One region of the Embleya sp. NPDC020630 genome, then DNA from elsewhere that is predicted to be linked to it. Evidence: riboswitches for the same ligand, from Rfam matches in the RefSeq annotation. Region 1 holds a riboswitch; each other region holds the start of a gene.

Region 1 (3,811 bases):
TTTGTCCGTTCTACGAGGACCACGAACTCTTCGACGACTACGCGGGCGTGGTGCTCGACGCCGAGGAGGGGCGGCGGATCGCCAAGACGCTCGGCTCGCGCAAGGCGCTGATCCTGCGCAACCACGGTCTGCTCACCGTCGGACAGTCGGTGGACGCGGCGGCGTGGTGGTTCATCACCATGGAGCGCTCCTGCCAGGTCCAGCTGTTGGCCCAGGCGGCCGGCGAACTGCGGCCGATCTCGCCGGAGAACGCGCGGCTGACCCGGGAGCAGCTCGGCAACGACACGGTGGCGTGGATCAACTACAAGCCGCTGTACGACGTGATCAGCCGCTCCGAGCCGGACCTGTTCGGGGTCGACGGCCCGATGACGATCTGATCGTTTTCGGTCGATCCCGCCGATCGATGATCATTTCGCCGCCGCCCGATCGGGCGGATTGTCCGCCGACCGGGCGCAATCTCCGCGAGATCGGCCGTGCCGGGAGTCAACCCGCCCGGTTGCGGAAAGTACAACACCATGTACGAACGGAGCCTTCCGCAGCGCTTCGCGCGCTCGGCCCATCCCGTCGGGCCACGCGCCCGGGTGTGGCTGCCGACGATCGAACATCGGGTCGGTCCGTCGTTGCTGTACCGGCGGATCGGCCAGTTCGCGGTGGACGTGATCGCCTCCGCGCTGCTGCCCGGCGCCGCGATGTTCCTGTTCGTGCTACTGCCCACCCACCCCGACGGTTCGATCCGCAGCGGTCCGCTCACCGCGACGATCACCGCCGGTGTGCTCGTGGTCGCGGTGGCGATCCTGTTCTGGTACTGGGTGCTGCGGCCCGCCGAGCACGACGGGCGTACCTGGGGCATGCAGGCGTTCGGGATTCGTGTGGTCGACGTGTCCGGTGGTCGGGCCGGGCGGCGCCAACTGGCGATCCGTTGGGTGCTGCTGTGCGTCGACGCGTTCGCGCTCGGTGTGATCGGGTTGGTCGCGGTGCTCACCAGCGAGCGGGGCCAGCGGATCGGCGACCGGGTCGCGGGCACCCTGGTGGTCCGAGGACGCGGCCCCGGACTGTGCTGAGGGCCCGCTTCTCCCTCCAGCAGGGGCGGCTGGTCCCACGATCGCGAGCGTGCCTCGCTCCGCGCTCCCGCCCGGACGGGCCGTCGTGCGCCGCCCCGGAATGCGGCTATTGCTCCGCCGCTCCGTCCGCCTTGTGGTCTTGCGCACGGTTTGCAGATGCCACCTTGTCGCCATGTCCACTCGACCACTAGTGTCGGCTCGCCGTGGTGCTCGGGAAGCCGGTTCGATGCCGGCGCGGCCCTCGCCACTGTGATCGGGAAGTTCTCCTCCACCCCCGCGGGAACGTTGATTCGTCGCCTCGGGAAGCCACTGGGACCGCTGTCGCGGACCCGGGAAGGCGGAGACGTGAACGCACGACCCGTCAGCCAGGAGACCGGCCACGGCGATCGTCCGTCCACGAGGTGTTGGAGAGGGACCCTTCCTCATGCATATCGCCGAGGGCTATCTGCCCTGGGAACACGCCGCCGCCTGGGGCGTCGCGTCGACCCCGTTCGTCGTCCACGGTGCCCGCGCGCTCACCCGCGAGGTGCGCGATCGGCCCGAGAACACCCTGCTGCTCGGCGCGTCCGGCGCCTTCTCGTTCGTGTTGTCCGCGCTGAAGATCCCATCCGTCACCGGCAGTTGCTCGCATCCCACCGGCACCGGCCTGGGCGCCATCCTGTTCCGGCCACCGATCATGGCGGTGCTCGGCACGATCACCCTGCTCTTCCAGGCGTTGTTGCTCGCCCACGGCGGGTTGACCACGCTCGGCGCGAACGTGTTCTCGATGGCGATCGTCGGCCCCTGGGCCGGCTACGGCGCGTACCGGCTCGCCCGCTCGCTCCTGGACCGGCGCGGCGGCACCATGCCGCTGGACGTCGCGGTGTTCGCCGGCGCGTTCGTCGCGGACCTGAGCACCTACTGCGTCACCAGCGTGCAGCTCGCCCTCGCCTTCCCCGACCCGGACAGCGGATTCCCGGGCGCGCTGGCCAAGTTCGGCGGCATCTTCTCGCTCACCCAGATCCCGCTGGCGATCAGCGAGGGCCTGCTGACCGTCCTGGTGGTGCGCCTGCTGCGCCAATCCAGTCGCGGTGACCTGATCCGCCTCGGCGTGCTGAGCGACGCCCGGCCCGTGCGCGAGGAGGAGAAGAGCAAGTGAAGCGCTCGACGAAGATCAACCTGCTGCTCGTGCTGGCCGTGGTGCTGCTCGCGGCGCTGCCCGTGGTGTTCGGCATGGGCGACGACAAGGACGAGCCGTTCACGGGTTCCGACACCCGGGCCGAGACCGCGATCACCGAGAACGACCCGGACTACAAGCCGTGGTTCAGCCCGCTGTACGAGCCGCCGTCCGGCGAGATCGAGTCCGGCCTGTTCGCGCTCCAGGCCGCGCTCGGCGCGGGTGTCGTCGGGTACATGTTCGGCGTCAAGCGCACCCGCCGAAAGCTCGCGCCCGAGGCGAGCGACACCCCCGACGGGTCGGGCCCGGGGCCCGATCCGGCCGCCGCGCAGGACCCGGTATCGGTTCCGGGTCGCTGACCCGTGCTGCCGATCGACGCGGCGGCGCATGCCAGTGCCTGGCGCCGCCGCCATCCGGCCGACAAGGCCGTGCTCTCCTTCGGGCTGCTCGGGTGCGCGGTGGCGCTGCCGCCGTGGCCCGGCGCGGTGCTGGTCGCGGTCGCCGTGCTGACCATCGCGCTCGGCTTCGCCGAGGTGCCCGCCCGACGACTGTGGCGGGCGGCCCGCGCGCCGCTGGGATTCGCGGTGACCGGCGCGCTGACCCTGCTCGTGTCGATCCGCGCGGACGGCGTCGGCTGGGCGCCGGACGGGCCGCGCCACGCGGGCGAGTTGGTGGCCCGCTCCGGCGCGGCCGGTTTGGCGATGTTGTTGTTCGCGTTCACCACGCCGCTGTCGGACGTCCTGCCCCGGCTGACCCGGGTGGGTGTGCCGGCGGCCGTGGTGGACGTGGCGGCGGTGATGTACCGGATGTTGTTCCTGCTCTACGACACCACCACCCGGATCAACCAGGCCCAGGCCGGGCGGCTCGGGCATCGCACCCGGCGGGCCCGGTGGCGCTCGGTGGCCGGGCTCGGGTCGGCGGTGTTCGTGCACGCCTTCGCGCGGGCCCGGCGGCTGGAGGAAGGGCTGGCCGGGCGCGGCTACGACGGGCGGTTGCGGGTGCTCGTGGACGAGGTGCCCGTCTCACGCGGCTTCATGGCCCGGTCCGTGTTCCTCGTGGCGGCGGTCGTCGTCGCGACTCTTCTTCTGGGATCGGTGATGCCGTGATTCCGCTGCGGGTACGAGAGGTCGGCTACGCCTACGAGGACGGGCCGCCGGTGCTGAGCGGGTTGTCCCTGGCCGTCCCGGCGGGCCGGGCGCTGGCCCTGCTCGGGCCGAACGGCAGCGGCAAGACCACGCTGCTGCGGCTGTTGACCGGTGGCCTGGTGCCGGGCTCGGGTCGGGTGGAGCTGCACGGCACGCCGATTCGGCACGACCGCAAGGGACTTGCCGAACTGCGCCGGGTGGTGCAGCTGGTCGTGCAGGATCCCGACGACCAGCTGTTCTCCGCGTCGGTGGCCCAGGACGTCTCGTTCGGGCCGCTGAACCTCGGGCTCGCGCCGGACGAGGTGCGCTCACGGGTGGCCGAGGCGTTGGCCGCGCTGGGCATCGCCGACCTGGCCGAGCGGCCGGTGCACCTGCTGTCCTTCGGGCAGCGCAAGCGGGTCGCGATCGCCGGCGCGATCGCCATGCGGCCGCAGGTGCTGGTCCTGGAC
Region 2 (3,811 bases), on a different contig from region 1:
AAGACCGATGCCGCCGCGTCGATCGTGCTGCCCATCCCGCCGGGACGCAACCCCACCGCCGACGAGTTGGCCGCCGCGCACGGTCGGAGCATCCCGGACGTGATCGCGCCGAACCTGAGGGTGCTGTTCTGCGGGATCAACCCGGGCCTGTGGTCGGGCGCCACCGGGCGGCACTTCGCCCGTCCCGGCAACCGGTTCTGGCCGGCCCTGTACGCCTCGGGCTTCACCCCGCGCCTGATCGAGCCCGCCGCGCAGCGCGAGTTGACCACGCTCGGCCTCGGCATCACCAACGTGGTGGCCCGAACCACCGCGCGCGCCGACGAGTTGACGAAGGAGGAGTACCGGGCCGGCGGCCTGGCGCTCACCGCGAAGGTACGCCGGTACCGACCGGCCTGGTTGGCGGTCCTTGGCATCGGCGCATACCGCACCGGCTTCGGCCGCCCCAAGGCGGTGGTCGGCCGCCGGCCGGAGACGATCGACGACACCGGAATCTGGGTACTCCCCAACCCCAGCGGCCTGAACGCCCACTGGACGGCCGCGGCCCTCGCCGAAGCCTTCACCGCCCTGCGCACTGCGGCCTACCCGACCGAGTAGGAGGGCCGCGCGCGGGGGCGCCATCCGTGCCGCTCACCCTGTGCGGCGGCGACCGGGCGTCGGCGTGGGCGACCCGACTCGGGGGCGGGGCCGTCAATCGACCGAGTGGCATCACCCGGTTGGTGGTTACTTCGCGCCCCCTCGTGAGGTTGGGTCGGCATGAAGATCCTGCGAGCCCCGTACGGGCCGTGGCCCACCGAGACGTTCGAGACTCCCGTCTACGAGGCGTTGGTCGCCGAATGGCGCGACTCGGGCCGGGAGGTACCCTGGCCGGCCGACCGACCGCAAGGCAGCCCGCCCCGACACGCCCGCCCACCCGGACCGAGCCCGCGCACGCGTCGCCCGTGAGCCGGCCACGTGGCGCGATCCGGGTCCGGAGGCGCCCCCGCCGGTCCCGACCCGAGGGCCGGGGCCGCCGATCCGCTCCGCGTGAATCGGCCGGCCGCCGCGCGATGTGCTTCTTGTCACGCGTGTGCCGACACGCCCGGCGAGGAAGGAATTTGCCGGCCGATCGGCGCGGCGGCCGACGCGCGACGCCCCGTCCATCCGGTCCGTCGCCGCCGCCCCCCGCCGCCCTCGGCTCCGCCCCACGCGGCCCGCGCAGGCCCGGTGGGGCCGGACGGGCGCCGGGAGAGCGGGGGTTCGGGGTGCTCGACGCGCGTCGCAATTGCCCGCCGGTCGTACCACCCGGGCACGTCTCCGGCGAACCGTGACACGCCGGGAATCGGGACGCGACACAACACCTGGGGGTGCGACGACCACCCCGCCACTACATATATGCTCTGCGACGCAGCTGGTTCGCCCGACCGAAGTTTTCGGGAAGGCGAGGCAAGAGGGAATCCGGTGCGAGGCCGGAACTGCCCCCGCAGCGGTGAGCGGGAACGAAAGTCGTCATGGAGCGCCGGACGCCGAAGGGCGTACGGGAAGCGACGACCCCTAGGCACTCCGCGGACCACCGAGCACACGCCGTGCCCGGCGGTGCCCCGGCATGCCCGCGAGTCCGAATACCTGCCGGCTGCCCGCGCCTTCGGGCGTGGGGTCACCTGTACGTACGAGCTCGCGAGGAGAGAGCACGTGACCGTTGTGGACAGCGTGGGCGCGACCCGGATGCGGGTCGACGAGAGCCCCGAGGACCGCCTTGCCACCCTGGTGCGCACCCAGGCGCGCGATCTGCCGGAGGTCGATCCGGATCGGGTCGTCCGCCGGGTCGTCGCGGGTCTGAACGAGGGTGCGGACCGCGGCGCGGCGGCCGACCTGGCCGTGCGCACAGCCGCCGAGCTGATCGCCGAGGAGCCCGCCTACTCGCGGCTCGCCGCGCGCCTGCTGGCCGGCCGGATCGCCGACGAGGCCGCCGAGGCCGGCGTCGCCTCCTTCAGCGCCGGCATCGCGCTCGGTCACCGCGAGGGCATCATCGGCGCGGAGACCGCGGCGTTCGTCGCCGCGCACGCCGCCGAATTGGACGCCGCCGTCGACGCCGACGGGGACCGCCGCTTCGAGTACTTCGGTCTGCGCACCGTCTACGACCGCTACCTGCTGCGCCACCCCGTCTCGCGCAAGGTGGTCGAGACCCCGCAGCACTTCCTGCTGCGCGTGGCGTGCGGTCTGTCCAAGGAGCCCGGCGAGGCGATCGGCTTCTACCGGCTGATGTCCTCGCTGGCCTACCTGCCCAGCTCGCCGACGCTGTTCAACTCCGGCACCGTGCACACCCAGATGTCCTCGTGCTACCTGCTCGACTCGCCCAAGGACGAGCTGGAGTCGATCTACGACATGTACGGGCGAATCGCCCGGCTGTCGAAGTTCGCCGGCGGCATCGGCGTGGCCTGGTCGCGGGTGCGCTCGCGCGGCTCGCTGATCCGGGGCACCAACGGGCACTCCAACGGCATCGTGCCGTGGCTGAAGACCCTCGACTCGTCGGTGGCCGCGGTCAACCAGGGCGGCCGGCGCAAGGGCGCGGCCTGCGTGTACCTGGAGACCTGGCACCCCGACATCCTGGAGTTCCTCGAACTGCGGGAGAACACCGGCGAGGACGCGCGTCGCGCGCACAACCTCAACCTGGCCAACTGGGTGCCGGACCTGTTCATGCGGCGCGTCGAGGAGGACGGCGTCTGGTCGTTGTTCGACCCGAACGAGCTGCCCGAGCTGCCCGACCTGTGGGGCGCCGAGTTCGACGAGGTGTACGAGACCGCCGAGCGGGACGGCCGGTTCGTCCGGCAGATGCCCGCGCGCGACCTGTACGCCCGGATGATGCGCACGCTCGCGCAGACCGGCAACGGCTGGATGACCTTCAAGGACGCCGCCAACCGGACCTGCAACCAGGCCGCCGAGCCGGGCAACGTGGTGCACCTGTCCAACCTGTGCACCGAGATCCTGGAGGTCACCAGCGACGGCGAGACCGCCGTGTGCAACCTCGGCTCGGTCAACCTCGGCGCGCACGTGGTCGCCGGCGAGGGCATGGACTGGGACAAGCTGCGCGCCACGGTGCGCACCGCGGTGATCTTCCTCGACCGCGTGATCGACATCAACTACTACCCGACCGACCAGGCCGCCGCGTCCAACCCGCGCTGGCGCCCGGTGGGCCTGGGGTTGATGGGCCTGCAGGACGTGTTCTTCACGCTCGGCCTGCCGTTCGACTCGGCCGAGGCGCGCGAGTTGTCCACGCTGATCTCCGAGGAGATCTACCTCACCGCCTTGGAGACGTCCTCGGCGCTCGCCGAGGTACACGGCCCGCACCCGGCGTACGCCGAGACGCACGCCGCGCGCGGCCGGCTCCAGCCGGACCTGTGGGAGGGCGTGTACCCGACCCAGACCAAGCGCTGGGACGCGCTGCGCACCCGCGTGGCCGAGCACGGGCTGCGCAACTCGCTGCTCGTGGCGATCGCGCCGACCGCGACCATCGCCTCCATCGCCGGCGCCTACGAGTGCATCGAGCCGCAGGTGTCCAACCTGTTCAAGCGCGAGACGCTGTCCGGCGAGTTCCTGCAGATCAACGGCTACCTGGTGCGCGAGCTCAAGGCCCGCGGCCTGTGGACCCCCGAGGTGCGCGACCGGATCAAGCGCGCCGAGGGCTCGGTCCAGGGCATCGCCGAACTCCCGGAGGACGTACGGGAGTTGTACCGCACCGCGTGGGAGCTGCCGCAGCGCGCGCTGATCGACCTGGCGGCGGCCCGCTCGCCGTACATCGACCAGTCGCAGTCGCTGAACCTGTTCATGGCCGACC
Region 3 (3,811 bases), on a different contig from region 1:
ACAATACGAGGAGTGCGGAATCCGCCGTGCCCCTTGTCACGATGACGAACGCCACGGATCGGAATAGGCGGCAGGGGCGGTCACGTCGCGGGCGGTCGCCGGGGCGAGCACGTGTGTTCCCGCCCCGGCGAACTCGGGTCAGGAGGCCGTGTTCGGCAGCGTCGCGCGCACCTCCCGGGCCGCCGCGACCAGATTCTCCAGCGAGGTGCGGACCTCGGGCCGGCCACGGGTCTTGAGGCCGCAGTCGGGGTTGACCCAAAGACGTTCGGCGGGGATCGCGGCAAGTCCCTTGCGGAGCAGGTCCACCACCTCGTCCGCGCTCGGGACGCGCGGGGAGTGGATGTCGTACACGCCGGGTCCGGCCTCGCGCGGGTAGCCGTGGGCGGCGAGTTCGCCGGCGACCTGCATGTGCGAGCGGGCCGCCTTCAGGCTGATCACGTCGGCGTCGAGGTCGTCGATGGCCTGCACGATGTCGCCGAACTCGGCGTAGCACATGTGGGTGTGGATCTGGGTTGCCGCGCGTACGCCGGACGTGCTCAGGCGGAATGCCTCGGTGGCCCAGGCCAGGTATTCGGCGTGGTCCACGGCGCGCAGCGGCAGCGTTTCGCGCAACGCGGGTTCGTCCACCTGGATGATCGAACTCCCGGCCGCCTCGAGGTCGTTGACTTCGTCGCGCAGCGCGAGCGCGACCTGTCGGGCGGTGTCGCCGAGCGGTTGGTCGTCGCGGACGAAGGACCAGGCGAGCATGGTCACCGGTCCGGTCAGCATGCCCTTGACGGGTCGGTCGGACAACGACTGGGCGAACGCGGTCCAGCGCACGGTCATCGGGTCGGGGCGGGAGATGTCGCCGGCCAGGATCGGCGGGCGCACGTACCGGGTGCCGTAGGACTGGACCCAGCCGTGCCGGGTGGCGACGTACCCGGTGAGCTGTTCGGCGAAGTACTGCACCATGTCGTTGCGTTCGGCCTCGCCGTGGACGAGGACGTCGATACCGGCCTTTTCCTGGAAGGAGATCACGTCGCGGATCTCGGCCTCGATGCGCTCCTCGTACCCAACGCCGTCGATGCGTCCCGCGCGCAGGTCGGCGCGGGCGGCGCGCAGCTCGGCGGTCTGCGGGAAGGAGCCGATGGTGGTCGTGGGCAGCAACGGCAGCCCCAGATGCGCGCGTTGGACCTCGGCCCGTTGGGCGTACGGCTTGCCGCGGCGCGCGTCGGTGTCGGTGACCGCGGCGGCGCGGGCGCGCACGGCGGGGTCGTGGGTGAGCGCGGACGCCTTGCGTGCGGCCAGGTCGGCCCGGTTGGCGGCGAGGTGGGTCGCAATGGTGTCGGTGCCTCGAGCGAGGCCGCTGGCCAGGGTGACGATCTCCTCGGTCTTCTGGCGGGCGAACGCGAGCCACCGGGCGATCTGCGGGTCGATGTCGCGTTCGGCGTCGGCGTCCAGCGGCACGTGCAACAACGAGCAGGAGGCGGCGACATCGACGCGGTCGGCCAAGCCCAGCTGTATGCCGAGGGTCGTCAGGGACTTGCCGAGGTCGTTGATCCACACGTTGCGGCCGTCCACGACACCGGCGACCAGACGTTTGCCGGGCAGCCCGCCGACGGCGGCCAACGCGTCCAGGTTGGCGGCGGCGGAGCCGGTGAAGTCCAGTGCCAGGCCCTCGATCGGGGCTTTGGCCAGAATCGGCAGCGCCTCGCCGAGGCGGTCGAAGTACGAGGCCACGAGGAGCTTGGGCCGATCGGTCAGTTTGCCGAGGTCGCGGTAGACGCGGGCGGCGGCGCCCAGTTCGGCGAAGCTGCGATCCTGCACCAGCGCCGGTTCGTCGAGTTGCACCCACTCGGCCCCGGCGGTGCGCAGGTCGGCGAGCAACCGCGCGTACGCCGGAAGGAGCCGGTCCAGCAGGGTCAGCGGCTGGAAGTCGGCCGCGACCCCCGGCGCGGGCTTGGCCAGCAGGAGGTAGGTGAGCGGGCCCACCAGCACCGGTCGGGCGGTCAGGCCCAGCGCGACGGCCTCCCGGAACTCGGCCACCTGCTTGACGGAGTTCGCCTCGAAGACGGTGTCCGGCCCGAGTTCGGGGACGAGGTAGTGATAGTTCGTGTCGAACCACTTGGTCATCTCGAGCGGCGCGACGTCCTGCGTGCCGCGGGCCATGGCGAAGTAGCCGTCCAGGGCGTCGGCTTCGACGGCGGCGCGATGCCGGGCCGGGATCGCGCCCACGGCGACGGTGGTATCGAGGACGTGGTCGTACAGCGAGAAGTCGCCGGTGGGCACCTCGTGGATGCCGGCCTCGGCGAGGCGCCGCCAGTTGGCCAGGCGCAGTTCGGCCGAGGTGTCCCGAAGCGCCTGCGCATCGGTGCGGCCGGCCCAGTAGCCCTCGACGACCTTCTTCAGTTCCCGGTTCGGGCCCTGACGGGGATAGCCGTACACGGTGGCGCGGGCTGCCGCGGCTGCGGTCTTGGTGGTCACGGAACTCTCCTTCGCGAGCCTGTCGACAAGATCCCGGAGACGGATCGCAGGCACGAAGGGATGGCAAACCACACGGGCCACGTCGGCGTATTCGCGCGCACATACGTGTCCCACCGGTTGTCCGCCGACCCGCCCACGAGGTCACCGAGCTCTCCGTGCGCTGCGACAGCGCACGGGCAGTGGCAGGTCTTCGGACTCGCGGGCACATCCACCGAGGGCGGACACCTACTGGCCGTCGCTTCCCGGACCGAAACGGGTCCAGTGCTGTTGACGGCGGTCGTTCCCACTCACCGCTGCGGGGCAGTCCCGGATTCGCACCGGGTTCCCTCTTGCGACGCGCCTACCCGGATGGCAGGGCGAACCGACTGCGTGCGACAGCTTACTGACGTTTCCGGGTCCGATTGACGGTGTGTCAAATGTGGGCATACCCGCTGTATGGGGAGCTCGGGGATGACCCCGGTGGAGCGGGAGCGCCGGGAGAGGTTGCGGTTGCGGGCGGCTGGTTGGTTCGCGGAGGGTGTGTCGCAGGCGGAGGTGGCGCGTCGGTCGGGTGTGTCGCCGCAGGCGGTGTCGGTGTGGCATCGCGCGTGGGTGGACGGTGGGGCGGACGCGTTGCGGTCGGCCGGCCCGCCGGGTGCCCACCGGCGGGTGTCGGACGAGGGCTTCGCCGAGGTGGCGGCGGTGTTGGAGGCAGGTCCGGAGGCGGCCGGGTTCACCGGGCAGCTCTGGACGCTCGCGCGGGTCGGGCGGGTGATCACGCAGGTCACCGGGGTGGTCTACGCGTCCCCGTCGAGCGTGTGGCGGCTGTTGAAGGCCCACGGTTGGTCGCGGCAGCGGCCCGCCCGGCGTGCGTTGGAACGAGACGAGGAGGCGGTGACGACCTGGAGGAGCACGGTGTGGCCTCAGGTAAAACCACCGCAAAGAGGACGGATGCGGTGATCGTCTTCGCGGACGAGACCGCGCTGTCGCTGCTGCCTCCGGTCCGCGCGACGTGGGCTCCGCGGGGCCGCACCCCGATCCTGCGGGTGCGGATGGGGAAACGGCCGAAGACCTCGCTGGTCGGCTGGTGCTGTTACCCACCGAACGGGCTGCCGAAGTTCCTGTACCGCATGGTGCCGGGCTCGGTCACCGACCGGGAGCTGATCCGCCAACTCCCGGACATACACAGGACTTTCGATCGACCCATCGTTCTGGTGTGGGACAACCTCGGCAGTCATCGCAGCCGCCGGATGCGCGCCTTCGCCGACCGCGTCGACTGGCTCACCCTGGTCTTCCTGCCACCGTACTCTCCCGACCTCAACCCGGTGGAAGGCAGTTGGGCGCACCTGAAGAGCGGGCCCCTGGCCAA
Region 4 (3,811 bases), on a different contig from region 1:
GAGACGGTGTTCTTCATGCTCGTCCTGGCCGGGCGAGTGTTCGGCCCTGGATTCGGGTTCGTACTCGGCTGCACCTCACTGTTCGCATCCGCCCTGCTGACCGCCGGCGTCGGCCCGTGGTTGCCGTTTCAGATGCTGGCCTCGGCCTGGGTCGGACTCGGCGCGGGGCTGCTGCCCCGACGCGTCCGGGGGCGGCGCGAGATCGTCATGCTCGCCTGCTACGGCGTCTTCGCCGCCTACGCGTTCGGGTTCCTCATGAACATGTGGTTCTGGCCGTTCCTCGCCGACTCCGAATCCATGGTCGGCCCGGCCTTCGTCCCCGGCGACGGCATCCTCGACAACCTGCGCCGATTCTTCGTGTTCACCGTGCTCACCTCGACCTTCGGATGGGACACCGGCCGCGCCATCACCAACTGCGCCGCGATCGTCCTCGTCGGCCCGGCGGTACTGGCCGCCCTGCGGCGCGCATCCCGCAAGGCCGCGTTCGAGGCACCGATCGTGTTCGAACCCGCCCCGGCCGACAACGGCCTTACGCAGGTCGCTACCGCGACCACCATCAAGCGGAAGAAGCCCGCTCCATAGCTGCGTTCCGTAGGTGGCCCCCACCGCTTCTGCCTTGCGCCCGCCGCCCGGGCGCGAGCTGCTCATGAACCTGTGGAGCACCTCGTAAGGCAACGTGTCTCGACGATCGGCGTGGAACCCCGCGATGCGCGTCCGGCCTGGGCGCGTCGGATGTGCGTTGTGTGTCGGCGACGCCGGCCGACAGGGAGATGGTCGGGGTCGACCGGCGGGGCAAGTGCCCGCGCAGGGTCGCACAGGAGCGCATGGGGAAAGCTCCTCGGAGCCTTCGGCCGGCGCCGAAGCCGCGGGATCCGGTCACCGCGACCGTAGCCTTGCCACCCGGCCGCGGCGGCGGCCGGGTGGCAAGTCCGGGAACGCAATTCGGTTGGCTCCCGGGCGAGTCGTTCGTGCCGCCACGCCCGTCGAGGACCGGTGGGATATCGCCGGCGGAACGGTGGCGGCGCGATGTCAGCGGTTGCGGCCGGGACTCCACGGCACGTCGCCGCGCCCGCCGTCGTTGGCCAACCGCGCGAGAATGAACAGCAGGTCCGACAAACGGTTCAGATAGCGGACGCACACCGGGTTCACCGTCGCCGCCTCGCCGCCGGACAACTCCGTGTCCGTGTCGACCAGCGCCCACGCCGAGCGTTCCGCCCGGCGTGCGGCCGTCCGCGCCGTGTGCAGGAGCGCCGCACCGGGTGTACCGCCCGGCAGTACGAACGACCGCAAGGGCTGGAGCCGTTCGTTGAACGTGTCGCACAGGCGCTCGAGGCGCGATACGTCCTCGTCTCGGACCCGCAGGCGTTCGTCTCCGTCGCGGATCGGAGCGCACAGGTCCGCGCCCACGTCGAACAGGTCGTGCTGGATGCCTTCCAGGACGTTCCGCAACTCCGCGTCCAGGCAGCCCAGCGCGAGCGCCACGCCGATGGCGGCGTTGGTCTCGTCGGTGTCGGCATAGGCGACGATCCGAGGATCGGTCTTACGGACACGGGAGTTGTCGCCCAACGCGGTCGTGCCCGCGTCGCCCGTGCGAGTGTAGATACGGCTCAGCACCACAGACACGGCGAACCACCGGCCTCTCTCGGGGAAATCCGCCCCGGTTGTGTCGAGGTGGCGACGACGTGAGTCTCCTGGCTCTCGGATCAACACTTCCCCCGGCCTTCCAACCCCGAAGCGGGGCCGTGGCCTTGACGGGAGTCGCTCCCCGATCACAGTGGCGGGACCGCACCGGAATCACACCGGTTTCCTCGGCTTCGCCGTCGCACAGCAGGCCACAGCATGACACGCGGCCCTCGCCGGAACCAGACCCGACCCGGAGCCTCATCCGCTTCGGACGCCGACCCGTTCGACATGCCCCGGTGTCGACCAACCTGTCGCGCGTACTGAGACCGTCGCACCCCAGGTCGGCGTGCAGGCAGGTACCGAAGCCCCAAGAAGGATTACCGGGTTCCGCGTCGTGCGCGTCTTGGCCCAGTGCCGGATCCACCCTTCATGTGCCGGCGATCTTGTTGGCCGGAAAGGGAGTTCCTTCCGGAGTGAGCGATCCGTAGAGTGCGGCATCTGCAGGTCTGAGCAGTCGACGTACCGATTCCGGGCGTCTTCATCTGTTCGATCGTCTTGTGCGACGACCCGCAGTAGCTCCGACGACGGGGGAAGTCCGGTGTGAATCCGGCGCTGACCCGCAGCGGTGATCCGTCCCTGCCGACGGCGAGCCCGAATGCCCGCCGCCGGAGTGTTCGTCTCCCATCCCCGTCGTGGTCCGCGGGACGGAGCCCCAGCGACGCGTGCGTCGGGACGGTGCCGCCGTCGGTGTGCCCGCTCGGCCGCCGGGTCTCCCGGGTCCGCCGTGCCATGGGCCCGGAAAGGCACTGTGATGACGCTCACCCGACCCGGACGCCGGATCGCCGCGCTGTTCGGCGGACTGGCCCTCGCCGGTACGGCCGCCCTGATCCCGTCCACCGCCGCGGCGGCACCGCCGACGACCGATACGACGCCCCCGGCAAACGTGTCCGTACTCTCCGGCAACCGCACCCAGGCCGCGGCGGGATGGTTGGCCCGGCAACTCGTCGACGGAGAACGCTTCGAGACCACCTTCGACGGAGTGACCTACCCCGACCAGGGCTTGACGATCGACGCGATCTTCGCATTCGCCGCCGCCGGGGTCGCCGACGGCAACGGGGCCAAGGCCACCACGTGGCTCGCCCGTCCGGAGATCCTGTCCGGGTACATCGGCGACGGCACCACCAACGCCTACGCCGGAGCCACCGCCAAAACCCTCCTCGCCGCCGAGGTACGCGGTGTCGACCCCACCTCGTTCGGCGGCGTGGACCTCCCGGCCCGGCTGCGCTCGTTGCAAAAGCCTTCCGGCCGCTTCACCGACACCTCGCCGTGGGGCGACTACAGCAACGCCTTCAGCCAGTCCCTCGCGCTCTTGGCGCTCGACCGCACTCCGGCCGGCGCCCCCGCCGCCGCGGTGGACTTCCTGGCAGACGCACACTGCGCCGACGGCGGATTCCCCCTCGACTACGGTCTGTCCACCTGCACCAGCGACGCCGACTCGACCGCGATGAGCGTGCAGGCGCTGGCCGCCACCGGGCGCCACCAGGAAGCGGCAGCCGGACTGAACTGGCTGGCCTCACATCAGCTTTCCGACGGCGGCTTCGGTACGGGGGGCGCCACCACCTCGAACGCCAACAGCACCGGCCTGGCCGCCCAGGCCCTGCTCTCGTCCTGGCGCGTGATACCGGGCCTGGCCGCCCGGCATTTCCTGACCGAACGTCAGGTCGGTTGCTCGGCATCCACGGCCACGCGAGGCGCGATCGCCTACGACGCCGGCGGGTACAACCCGGCCACCGCCACCAGGGCCACCGCTCAGGCGGTCCTCGGCCTGGCCGGCACCGGCTTCGCCGACCTGAGCAGTGCGGGCGCTCACCGGAACGCCCCCACACTGCACTGCCCCACCACACCCTGACCAGACGAGGCAGCGGCCACCGTCGACACGGTGGCCGCTGCCTCGACAGTGCGGGCGTCGGTCCCCGGGACCCCTCCTCCCGAGGCGGCGAGCATGTCGCGACAACAGCACCTATCCCACGGCCCTCTCACGGATTGGGGATCACGCGGCATCGACAATCCCCACGACACCCGGACAGGAAGGCGTCCAGCCCAAGGCTTCTGCACCAACGGGCACAACAAGAAAGCCCGTTCGAGCACTGGGGGTCAAGGGGTCGCAGATCCAAATCCTGTCGTCCCG

What was found. Region 1 has a riboswitch for cobalamin ahead of ACH4XV_RS14305 (energy-coupling factor ABC transporter permease). Riboswitches for the same ligand answer to the same signal wherever they lie in the genome.
Region 2: linked by a shared signal. The riboswitch ahead of ACH4XV_RS05585 (ribonucleoside-diphosphate reductase subunit alpha) and the one ahead of ACH4XV_RS14305 (energy-coupling factor ABC transporter permease) in region 1 are both predicted to bind cobalamin.
Region 3: linked by a shared signal. The riboswitch ahead of metE (5-methyltetrahydropteroyltriglutamate--homocysteine S-methyltransferase) and the one ahead of ACH4XV_RS14305 (energy-coupling factor ABC transporter permease) in region 1 are both predicted to bind cobalamin.
Region 4: linked by a shared signal. The riboswitch ahead of ACH4XV_RS03555 (peptidase) and the one ahead of ACH4XV_RS14305 (energy-coupling factor ABC transporter permease) in region 1 are both predicted to bind cobalamin.

What each region holds. Positions count from the first base shown of each region.
Region 1 is NZ_JBIRUB010000003.1:655,381-659,191, forward strand. Features, by position in the region: gene ACH4XV_RS14295 (class II aldolase/adducin family protein) at 1-377, shown strand, start outside; gene ACH4XV_RS14300 (RDD family protein) at 516-1,061, shown strand; cobalamin riboswitch at 1,249-1,458, shown strand; gene ACH4XV_RS14305 (energy-coupling factor ABC transporter permease) at 1,486-2,199, shown strand; gene ACH4XV_RS14310 (energy-coupling factor ABC transporter substrate-binding protein) at 2,196-2,576, shown strand; gene cbiQ (cobalt ECF transporter T component CbiQ) at 2,580-3,323, shown strand; gene ACH4XV_RS14320 (energy-coupling factor ABC transporter ATP-binding protein) at 3,320-3,811, shown strand, end outside.
Region 2 is NZ_JBIRUB010000001.1:1,347,148-1,350,958, forward strand. Features, by position in the region: gene mug (G/U mismatch-specific DNA glycosylase) at 34-594, shown strand; gene ACH4XV_RS05580 (hypothetical protein) at 754-942, shown strand; cobalamin riboswitch at 1,372-1,625, shown strand; gene ACH4XV_RS05585 (ribonucleoside-diphosphate reductase subunit alpha) at 1,702-3,811, shown strand, end outside.
Region 3 is NZ_JBIRUB010000001.1:894,115-897,925, forward strand. Features, by position in the region: gene metE (5-methyltetrahydropteroyltriglutamate--homocysteine S-methyltransferase) at 139-2,463, opposite strand; cobalamin riboswitch at 2,627-2,844, opposite strand; gene ACH4XV_RS03595 (winged helix-turn-helix domain-containing protein) at 2,914-3,402, shown strand; gene ACH4XV_RS03600 (IS630 family transposase) at 3,399-3,811, shown strand, end outside.
Region 4 is NZ_JBIRUB010000001.1:884,245-888,055, reverse strand. Features, by position in the region: gene ACH4XV_RS03565 (ECF transporter S component) at 1-582, shown strand, start outside; gene ACH4XV_RS03560 (cob(I)yrinic acid a,c-diamide adenosyltransferase) at 1,030-1,617, opposite strand; cobalamin riboswitch at 1,664-1,845, opposite strand; cobalamin riboswitch at 2,170-2,305, shown strand; gene ACH4XV_RS03555 (peptidase) at 2,435-3,532, shown strand.